DNA from 2 places in the Rhodovulum sp. HP10 genome. Region 2 is predicted to be linked to the other one. Evidence: riboswitches for the same ligand, from Rfam matches in the RefSeq annotation. Region 2 holds a riboswitch; the other holds the start of a gene.

Region 1 (4,819 bases), 1.5 Mb from region 2:
GGCGATATGGGGCACCGCGATCACCAGTCCGGTACCGCCCCCCGAGGCCGGCCGCTCGAGCGCCAGCGCATCCTCGGCCGGAAGCCGCGCGGCGCCCTCGAACCAGTGGGCGACGCCCAGGAAGGGCCAGCCGGTGCGTTCGGTGATCGTCGCGCAGGCCGGTTCGTAAAGCGAGAAATAGCCGCGGAACTTGTTGACCAGATAGCCCGCGATGCGGGCGCGCTCGGCCTCCGTATGCAGGCACCACGAGCCCACCACGGCCGCCATCGCGCCGCCCCGGTCATTGTCGGTGACGAGGATCACCGGCAGATCGGCGGCCTCGGCAAAGCGCATGTTGGCGATGTCGCTCTTGCGCAGATAGGTCTCGGTGCCCGCGCCCGCGCCCTCGACCAGCACCAGATCGGCCCCGGCCGCGACGCGGTTGAAACTGTCCATGACCGCGGGCAGGAGCTTGGGCTTGAGCTTGTGGTAATGCCGCGCGGGCCAGTTGCCCAGCGGACGGCCCCGCAGCACCACCTGCGAGCCGACCATGGCCTGCGGCTTCAGCAGCACCGGGTTCATGTGGATCGAGGGGGGCAGCCCCGCGGCCTGCGCCTGCAGCGCCTGGGCGCGGCCGATCTCGCCCCTGGGGGCGGTGCCGTCGGGGCCGGGAGGCAGGTCGCTGTCGGCGGCGACGGCGGCATTGTTCGACATGTTCTGCGCCTTGAAGGGCGCGACCTTCAGGCCGCGCCGCGCATAGGCGCGGGCGAGCCCCGCGACAAGGAGGCTCTTGCCGACATCCGAACTCGTGCCCTGCAGCATCAGGGCCTTCGCGCGGCGCGGCGGCACCGGGTCGAGCATCGGTACCGAGATTTCGGGCATCGGCGGGGCCGCATCGCCGGGGGGCAGGTCGGGATAGCGGCTCCGGGTCCGGTCAAGGGTCATGGCGGCTCCTGCGACATTCGGCAGGGGGTGTCGGACGGGGCCCTGCGGATGTCAAGCGCGGCTCAGAACTCGACGCCCGGCTGGCCCTTTATGCCCGAGCGGAACGGGTGCTTGACCAGCGTCATCTCGGTCACCAGATCGGCCGCCTCGATCAGCTCTTCGGGGGCGTTCCGCCCGGTCAGGACGACATGCGACAGCGGCGGCTTCTCGGCCTGCAGGAAGGCCACCACCTCGGCCGGGTCGAGATAGCCGTAGCGCAGCGCGATGTTGATCTCGTCGAGCAGCACCATGCGGATTTCGGGGTCGCGGATCAACTCCCTGGCCTTTTCCCAGCCCTTTTCGGCCGCGGCGATGTCGCGGGCGCGGTCCTGGGTTTCCCAGGTGAAGCCCTCGCCCATGGCATGGAACTGGCAGAGATCGCCGAAATGCGAGGTCAGAAGCCGCCGCTCGCCGGTATCCCAGGCACCCTTGACGAACTGGACCACGGCACAGGGCATCTGATGGGCGATGCAGCGCAGGATCATCCCGAAGCCCGAGGAGGACTTGCCCTTGCCGGTGCCGGTATGCACCAGGATCAGCCCCTTCTCGCCGGATTTCCCGGCCATGATCTTGTCGCGCGCGGCCTTCTTCTTGGCCATCTTGCTGGCATGGCGGGCGTCGTCGGCTGCGGTATTGGTGGGGGCGGTATCGGTCGCGGCGGCGGTCTCGTCGGTCATGGGGGCTCCTTGCGCGTGTCGGGGACAGCTTAGCGGGCGGGGCGGCCGCGTCAAACCCGGGCCGCGCGGCGGTTGTGCCGATTGACAAGTCCCGAGCTGCTTGCAATGACGGATGCGTGACCGGTTCGCCCGGGCCCGAGGGTCCGGACGTGAAAAGGGAACGCGGTGCGCCCGTCCGACGGGACGGGCAATTCCGCGGCTGCCCCCGCAACTGTAAGCGGCGAGCACGGCTGAGAATGCCACTGGGGAGGCCCCCGGGAAGGCCAGCCAAGCTGAGACCCGCAAGCCAGGAGACCTGCCGGCCGCCCGTATCCCCGCAAGGGAGGCGGTTTCCACCGGACGCCGGGGTGCGCGTCTGGCCCGGTTCGGCCGCGTCCCGGCCGCTCCGAGCCTCTCATCCCGTTCGTCCTTTCTCCCGCGGCCTGTCCGGCCGCTCATGTTGAAAGGCAACGACCTTGATCTTCCACGGCAATCTCGTAACCGCCGCGCTGGCACTGACCCTCGTTCCCGGGGTCGCGGCGGCGCATTTCCAGCTGGCCTATACCGAGCAAAGCCTCATCGACGCGCCCGGCGATGTGCCGGTCAAGCTGATCTTCTGGCATCCGCAGGAAAGCGGGCCGGTCATGGATATGGGCGAGCCGCTGGAATTCTACGCCATCCATCGCGGCGAGCGGATCGACCTCAAGCCGACACTCAGCCAGACTGTCTTTCGCGGTCCGCTGAACGAGGCTGTGGCATGGGATGGCAGCCTGCCGGTCAAGCGGATGGGCGATTACGTCCTGGTGACGGTGCCCGCGCCCTATTACGAGGACTCCGAGGATATCTACATCCAGCAGATCACCAAGACCTACGTCAACCGCGGCCAGATGCCCACCGACTGGGACGGCCCGCAGGGGCTCAAGGCCGAGATCCTGCCGCTGGTCAAACCCTATAACGTGATCGCGGGCTCGACCTTCACCGGGCGGGTGCTGTCCGAGGGCGCTCCGGTCGCGGGTGCCGAGATCGAGATCGAATACATGGCGGCCGAGCCCGACATGGCGACGGGCGCGCCCAAGCCCGCGACGGCGGGGCCGTTGCCGGGCGGCGCGGTTGTCGCGGTGACGGACGAGAACGGCTATTTCACCTTCGGCGTGCCGAAGGCGGGCTATTGGGGCTTTGCCGCGCTGGGGGTCGGGCCCGATACCGAACATGAGGGCAAGGAACTCAGCCAGGATGCGGTCCTCTGGATCCGCGCCTTCGATCTGAAATAGGGGCGGGGCCATGCATATCGTGGACGGGGCGCTGGCGGCGCCCGTGGTGATCGGCGGTGCGGTGCTGGCGGCCGGAGGCGTCGCCCGCGGGTTGCGCGATCTGACGCTCGAGAAGATCCCCGCCGCCGGGATGCTCTCGGCCAGCTTCTTCGTGGCCTCGCTGATCCATGTGCCGATCGGCCCGTCCTCGGTGCACCTGATCCTGAACGGTCTGGCCGGGCTGGTGCTCGGCTGGGCCGCCTTTCCCGCGCTGTTCGTGGGGCTGCTGCTCCAGGCGGTCTTCTTCGGTTTCGGCGGACTGACGGTGCTGGGTGTCAATACCCTGAACATCGCGCTGCCCGCGGTGATCGTGCATTACCTCTGCCGGCGCGGGATCGCGTCCGGCAGTCCGCGGACCGCCGCGATCTGGGGCGGTATCGGCGGCGCGCTGGCCATCGCGCTGACCGCCGCGCTTGTCGGTGTCGCCCTCGCGCTCAGCGGTGCGGCCTTTCTTCCGGCGGCCAAGCTGGTCTTTCTCGCCCATGTTCCGGTGATGGCGATCGAGGGCCTGCTGAGTGCCGCAGCCGTCTACCTGGCCATCCAGGTCAAGCCCGATCTCTTTCTCAGCCTGCAAGGACCCGCCCGATGATCCGCCCGATTTTCCTGACCCTGGCGCTTGTTCTGGCGCCCATGCCCGCGCTCGCGCACAAGGTGATCGCCGCCGCCTATCCCAGCGGAGCCCTGATCGAGGGCGAGGTCGGCTTTTCCAATGGCGACATGGCCGTCGATGCCCCGGTCGGGGTGTTCGATCCCGAGGGCAACCGCCTCGGCGAGGCGATGACCGGTGCCGACGGGCTGTTCACCTTCCGCCCGACGCGCGCCGTGGCCCATGTCTTCCGCGCCGATCTGGGCGCGGGCCATGTCGCCGAATTCACCATGAGCGCCGAGGAGGTCGCGGCGATCCTCGACAGCCCCGCCGCTCGGGCTGCCGCCGAAGCTGCCGCTGAAACCGCCCCTGAAGCCGGGGCAGGGGACGCGGCCCCGGTTTCGGACGGGCGCAACCCCTCGACCTTCCCGCTGGAGGCAGTCCCCGCCCAGGCGCCCGCCGGGCCTTCGGCGGCCGCGCTGATCGCCGCGCCGGGGCTGAGCGAGGCCGACAAGGCCGAGATCGCGAAGATGCTGCGCGACGAGCTGCGGCCGCTGCGCCGCGAGATCGCCGCCTATCGCGAGAAGAACGACCTGCAGACGATCCTTGGCGGCATCGGCTATATCGCCGGGATTTTCGGGCTTTGCTTCTATGTCGCCGCGCGGCGCCGGATGAAGGGCTGACCCCCGGTGTCCGACATCCTCACCGCCGACCGGGCGGCGCCCGGTGCCGTCTCGCGTCTTGACGGGCTCGATCCGCGCACGCGGCTGATTGGGGCGGGGGCCTTCGCCTGCGTCACGGTCGGCGCCTCATTCCTGCCGGTGCTGCTGGCAGCGCTTCTTCTGGCGCTGGGGCTGATGGCGCTGTCGGGCCGGGCGGCGGGCCGGACGCTGCGGCGGATGGCGGCGATGGACGGCTTCATCTTCCTGCTGGTGGCGATGCTGCCCTTCACTACGCCCGGAACGCCGGTCATGGCGCTCTGGGGGGTCGAGGCCTCGCGCGAGGGGCTCCTGCATGCCGCCCGCATCCTGCTGACCGCCAATGCGGTGGTGCTGGCGCTCCTGTCGCTGGTCGGCACGCTCGAGCCGGTGACGATGGGTCAGGCGCTTCACCGTCTCGGCACGCCCGAGCGGCTGGTGCATCTGCTTCTGTTCACCATCCGCTATATCGAGGTGCTGCGCGCCGAATACCTGCGGCTGCGCCGGGCGATGAAGGTCCGGGGCTTCCGGCCCGGCACCTCCTGGCATACCTATCGCAGCCTCGGCTATCTGGTCGGCATGATGCTGGTCCGCGCGGTCGAGCGC
Region 2 (4,819 bases):
CAACAGGGGGGACAGCAGATGTCGCAGGGGAAGCCTCCTTTCGCCGTCACATGCGTTTTCATGCCTTCCCTTTTGCGCTGTCGCGGGCCAGACCTCATTGCGTTTCGACAAATTCGGGGCCGGTTCATGGTCGCAAAACTGGATGAAAGCCTGTTGCAGGATGTCGGCCCGTTCCGGCGGCTCGACCGGGGACAGATCCGCGAGATCCTCGATCTGGCCACCGCCCGGCGTTTTGACGAGGGCGCGGCCGTGTTCCGCGAGGGCCACCCGGCAGAGCGTTTCCATCTGCTTCTGGACGGCGTGATCCGGGTCATGCGCATCACCGCCGAAGGCACGGCGGTGACCGCGCTCCATATCCCGTCGGGACAGCTTTTCGGGATTGCCCGGGCGCTCCGGCGCGAGAGCTATCCCGCCACGGCGATCTGCGCGCGGGACTGTCTGACGCTGTCCTGGCCGATGAGCCTCTGGGACGGTTTCACGGCCCGCTATGACGGCTTCGCCGAAGAGGGCTACAGGACCGTCGGCACCCGCGTCGGCGAGATGAATGCGCGGCTGATCGAGATGGCCACGCAACAGGTGCAGCAGCGCGTGGCGGGGGCGCTGTTGCGGCTGATCGCGCAGTCGGGCCGCGAGGTGGAGGCGGGGATCGAGATCGCCTTTCCGGTGACGCGGCAGGACATCTCGGACATGACCGGCACGACGCTGCACAGCGTCAGCCGCCTGCTGAGCGCCTGGGAAAAGGCGGGCATCGTGGCCAGCCGCCGGCGCCATGTCACCGTGACCGATCCGCAGCGTCTGGGGCTGATCGGCGACGGGCGGTAAGCCGCACCGCCGGGCGAATGGGCGCAGGCCCCGCGCCCCGGACCCGGCCGCCGGGCGACACCGGGGGCGGGGCGGAAAGACATCGGAGACATGTCGCGAAAGGTGGCATCGGCGCATGTTCTCGGCGCGAGGGGCCTGTTCGCGATCCAGGCGCCGGGCGGAGCGACGGCCTTCCGAATCCAGGCCTTGTCGGCGTCTGCCTTGGAGGTCTGGCGCCCGGCCGGAGAGCGGCGCATCCCCGGCCGGTCGGGACCCTCTGCGGCAGATCCCGGCGAAAGGGCGCCCGCAGGAGACAAGACGGGCCTGCCTCCGTTCCGGGCGCCCCGCCCCGTCCCCTTTGCGTCAGGTTTCGCCCCAGATCGCCTCGGCGCTCTTCACGACCAACTCCAGCTTGCGCTTCTGGTCGTCCTCGGTGATCTCGTTGCCATGCTCGGTCGAGGCGAAACCGCATTGGGGTGCGACGCCGAGCTGGCCGATATCGACATATTTCGACACCTCGTCATATTTCGCCCTGATCCAGTCCAGCGATTCCAGCTTGCCGGTCTTGGTGGTGATGAAGCCGGGCATGACCCGCTTGCGGCCCTTCGGCAGCGCGGCCAGCGGCTCGAGCCCGCCGGCCCGCCCGGTATCGTATTCCATCAGGTAGATATCGACCGAAGTGCAGTTGAAGATCGCGTCGGCCGCGACGTGATAGCCGCCCTCGGCCACATGCGAGGAGCGGAAATTGCCGCGGCACATATGCATCCCGATCAGCATGTCGGCCGGGCGATCCCGGATCGCCTCTTCCAGCATCCAGGCATATTTGCGGATCAGCGCGTCGGGATCCTGGCCCATGGCGCGACGCTCTTCGCGCTGGGTCTCGTCGCCGAGATAGGCGAAGAAGATGTCGTCGAGCTGCAGATAGCGGCAGCCGACATCGTAGAAGGCCCTGACCGCCTTGCGGTAGGTCGCGGCGATGTCATGGAACAGCAGTTCCTGATCCAGATAGGGCCGGTAGTCGATATTGCCGGGAACCATCCGGTAATGGCAGGCCGAGGGCCCCGGGATCGAGATCTTGGCGATGCCCTCGCCCGGCGCCACCAGATCCCGGAGATAGGTGAAATGGCGCAGCATCGGATGATCTGCCGGGAAATCCAGCGGCCCGGTCAGATGCGCCTCGATGGGCGGGGTCTTGTGCTTTGTCTGGAACGGCAGGCTGCGGGTCGAGGGCTTCATGTCCAGTCCGGTCAGCATCCCCATGAAATCGTAATGCCAGAACTGGCGGCGGGCCTCGCCATCGGTGAAGACCCGGAGCCCGGCCTCCTTCTGCATCGCGACCAGGGCGGCGATTTCGCGGTCCTCGACGGCGCAGAGCTCGGCGCCTTTCAGGCCCTGCATCCTGGCCCCGGCAATCGCCTGCGGGCGCAACAGCGAGCCGACATGATCTGCCCGAGGAAGCGCAGGGCGGAGGGAGGAGGTATCTTCGGTCGTCATCGTGACATGCCTTTCGAACGGCCCGCGCTCGGCGCGCGCCGGAACTGGAAACGAAACCCCGCGACCGGCGTCGCGGAGCGGCGGTGTCACCTTTGCGGAAGGCCGCTCCCGGCACGCCCCACGCGGCCGGAACAGGTGATCGGTCCAGGCAGGTTTCCTGACTCGCGGATGAGCGCCTTGCCCGGCCTTCCCGGCGCGCGCGGCCAGTGGCATGTCGGGCAGGCTGTCCGCCTACAGTTGCGGGGGCAGTTCCGGCTCCGGCCGACGGGCCGTCCCGGATTCCCTTTTCACCGGACATCGATCCGGCACCTGAACCGCGCCAGAGATGCGAGAGCGGCGCGCGACTGTCAATGCGCCGGGCTTTCAGAAGTTTTCATGACAATGATGAGGGCGCCGCAGGTTGCGCCCCTGACCCGGCCCGGTCAGCGCGGTTTGCGCGGCCTGACATAGAGTTCCAGCTTGTGGCTGACGATCTCGAAACCGTGCTTGCGGGCGATCTCTTCCTGCAGCCGCTCGATCTCGTCGGATCTGAATTCGACCACCTCGCCGGTCTCGAGATTGATGAAATGGTCGTGATGCTGTTCGGGGGCCGGTTCGTAGCGCAGGCGTCCGTCCTCGAACATGTGGCGTTCGATCAGCCCCTTCTCGGCAAGCTTGTTCATCGTCCGGTAGACGGTGGCGATGTTGATCCCCGGCTCGATGGCGGCGACCCTGCGATGCAGCTCTTCGACATCGGGATGATCCCCGGCCGCATCCAGCACCTCGAGGATGACCCGGCGTTGCCCGGTGATGCGAAGACCGTGCCGCCGACAGATGTCGAGCAAGGACTCGGGGCTGGCTTTGGTCATGGGGCGTCCGCTCCGTCGGTGATGTCCTGTGCCCGACACCGGAGCGGGCCGGTCGGGCTGAAGCGATGCCATAGCATGAACGCGTGGCAAGGTCATCCGGCTTGACGACAGGCAGGGCCGCCGGACCCGGGCGGCCGGGAAGGCAGGCAGGGGGTGGCAGGCCTCCGGTTGCGGGCTGCAATTGCAAATAACTTGCAACAAGCCATGGGGCTGCTATCTGTATCTGCGACTCTCTTGCAACTGGGCGGCCCGTGCAGGGCGATTGCCCGAACCCTGGAAAGGACGGTCCATGAGCCTGAAGATGACAGGCCTGATCGGGGTGGCGGCTACGGCCGGGCTGATGGCGGGCGCCGCACTTGCGGATGCAGACCGGATGAAGGTGGTGACGACCTTCACGGTCCTGGCCGACATGGCCCGGCATGTGGCAGGCGATGCGGCCGATGTGGTCTCGATCACCAAGCCGGGGGCCGAGATCCACGGCTATGAGCCGACGCCGCGCGACATCCTCCGGGCGCAGGATGCCGACCTGATCCTGTCGAACGGCCTGAATCTCGAGCTGTGGTTCCAGCAGTTCCTGGACCATCTCGGCGACGTGCCCTCGGTCACGCTGAGCGAGGGCATCGACCCGATCCCGATCGCCGAGGGCGCCTATCGGGGCAAGCCGAACCCGCATGCCTGGATGGGGCTCGAGACGGCGCTTGTCTATGTCGACAATATCCTCGACGCCTTTGCCGAGCACGACCTCGCCAATGCCGCGACCTATGTCCGGAATGCCACCGCTTACAAGGACGCGCTGCGCGCCACGCTCGAGCCGCTGAAGGCCGAGATCGCGACCATTCCCGAGGCGCAGCGCTGGCTGGTCACCTGCGAGGGCGCGTTCAGTTACCTGGCGCGGGATTTCGGGCTGAAGGAGCTGTATCTCTGGCCGATGAATGCCGATCGGATGGGCACGCCGCAACAGGTGCGCGCGGTGATCGACGGGGTCAGGCAGAACGATGTTCCGGTGGTCTTCTGCGAAAGCACCGTCAACACCGCCCCGGCCGAACAGGTCGCGCGCGAGACCGGCGCCAGATATGGCGGGGTGCTCTATGTCGACAGCCTGTCGGAACCGGGCGGACCGGTGCCGAGTTATCTCGATCTGCTGAGGGTCACGTCGCAGACCGTGGCGGACGGGCTGAGTGCAACCGCGAACTGACGCCCGGTGGGGCAGACGGCCCTGCCGGGGCGCGACATCCGGCGGGGTCTTTCCGGGAGGAGGGACGGCATGAAGGATGAGCTGAAGACGGACGGGGCGCCGCCGCCAGATGCCGCGAATCCCGACGCCGCAGACACCGCGGGCGGCATCGAGGCGCGCGGGGTGACCGTCACCTACCGCAACGGCCATACCGCGCTGCGAAACGCCTCGTTCCGGATCCCGCGCGGCACCGTCACCGCCCTTGTCGGGGTCAATGGCGCAGGGAAATCCACGCTGTTCAAGGCGATCATGGGCTTCGTGCCGGTGGCGCAGGGCGATATCCGCCTGCTGGGCCTCGGCGTGAAGGAGGCGCTGCGCCGCAACCTCGTCTCCTATGTGCCGCAATCCGAGGAGGTGGATTGGTCCTTCCCGGTTCTGGTCGAGGATGTGGTGATGATGGGCCGTTACGGCCATATGGGCTTTCTGCGCCGGCCCGCGACGG

The links. A riboswitch is a leader RNA that binds a small molecule or an ion and turns the genes downstream of it on or off. The one in region 2 is predicted to bind cobalamin.
Region 1: it holds a riboswitch for cobalamin, as region 2 does, so the genes downstream of both, ACK8CO_RS17825 (DUF4198 domain-containing protein) here and ACK8CO_RS10780 (5-methyltetrahydropteroyltriglutamate--homocysteine S-methyltransferase) in region 2, are expected to answer to the same signal.

Annotation. Positions count from the first base shown of each region.
Region 1 is NZ_CP180201.1:3,803,487-3,808,305, forward strand. Features, by position in the region: gene ACK8CO_RS17815 (cobyric acid synthase) at 1-840, opposite strand, end outside; gene cobO (cob(I)yrinic acid a,c-diamide adenosyltransferase) at 987-1,640, opposite strand; cobalamin riboswitch at 1,745-1,958, shown strand; gene ACK8CO_RS17825 (DUF4198 domain-containing protein) at 2,096-2,890, shown strand; gene cbiM (cobalt transporter CbiM) at 2,901-3,518, shown strand; gene ACK8CO_RS17835 (cobalt ABC transporter permease) at 3,515-4,198, shown strand; gene cbiQ (cobalt ECF transporter T component CbiQ) at 4,205-4,819, shown strand, end outside.
Region 2 is NZ_CP180201.1:2,291,110-2,295,928, forward strand. Features, by position in the region: gene ACK8CO_RS10775 (Crp/Fnr family transcriptional regulator) at 127-822, shown strand; gene ACK8CO_RS10780 (5-methyltetrahydropteroyltriglutamate--homocysteine S-methyltransferase) at 1,165-2,295, opposite strand; cobalamin riboswitch at 2,425-2,623, opposite strand; gene ACK8CO_RS10785 (Fur family transcriptional regulator) at 2,718-3,143, opposite strand; gene ACK8CO_RS10790 (metal ABC transporter substrate-binding protein) at 3,433-4,338, shown strand; gene ACK8CO_RS10795 (manganese/iron ABC transporter ATP-binding protein) at 4,408-4,819, shown strand, end outside.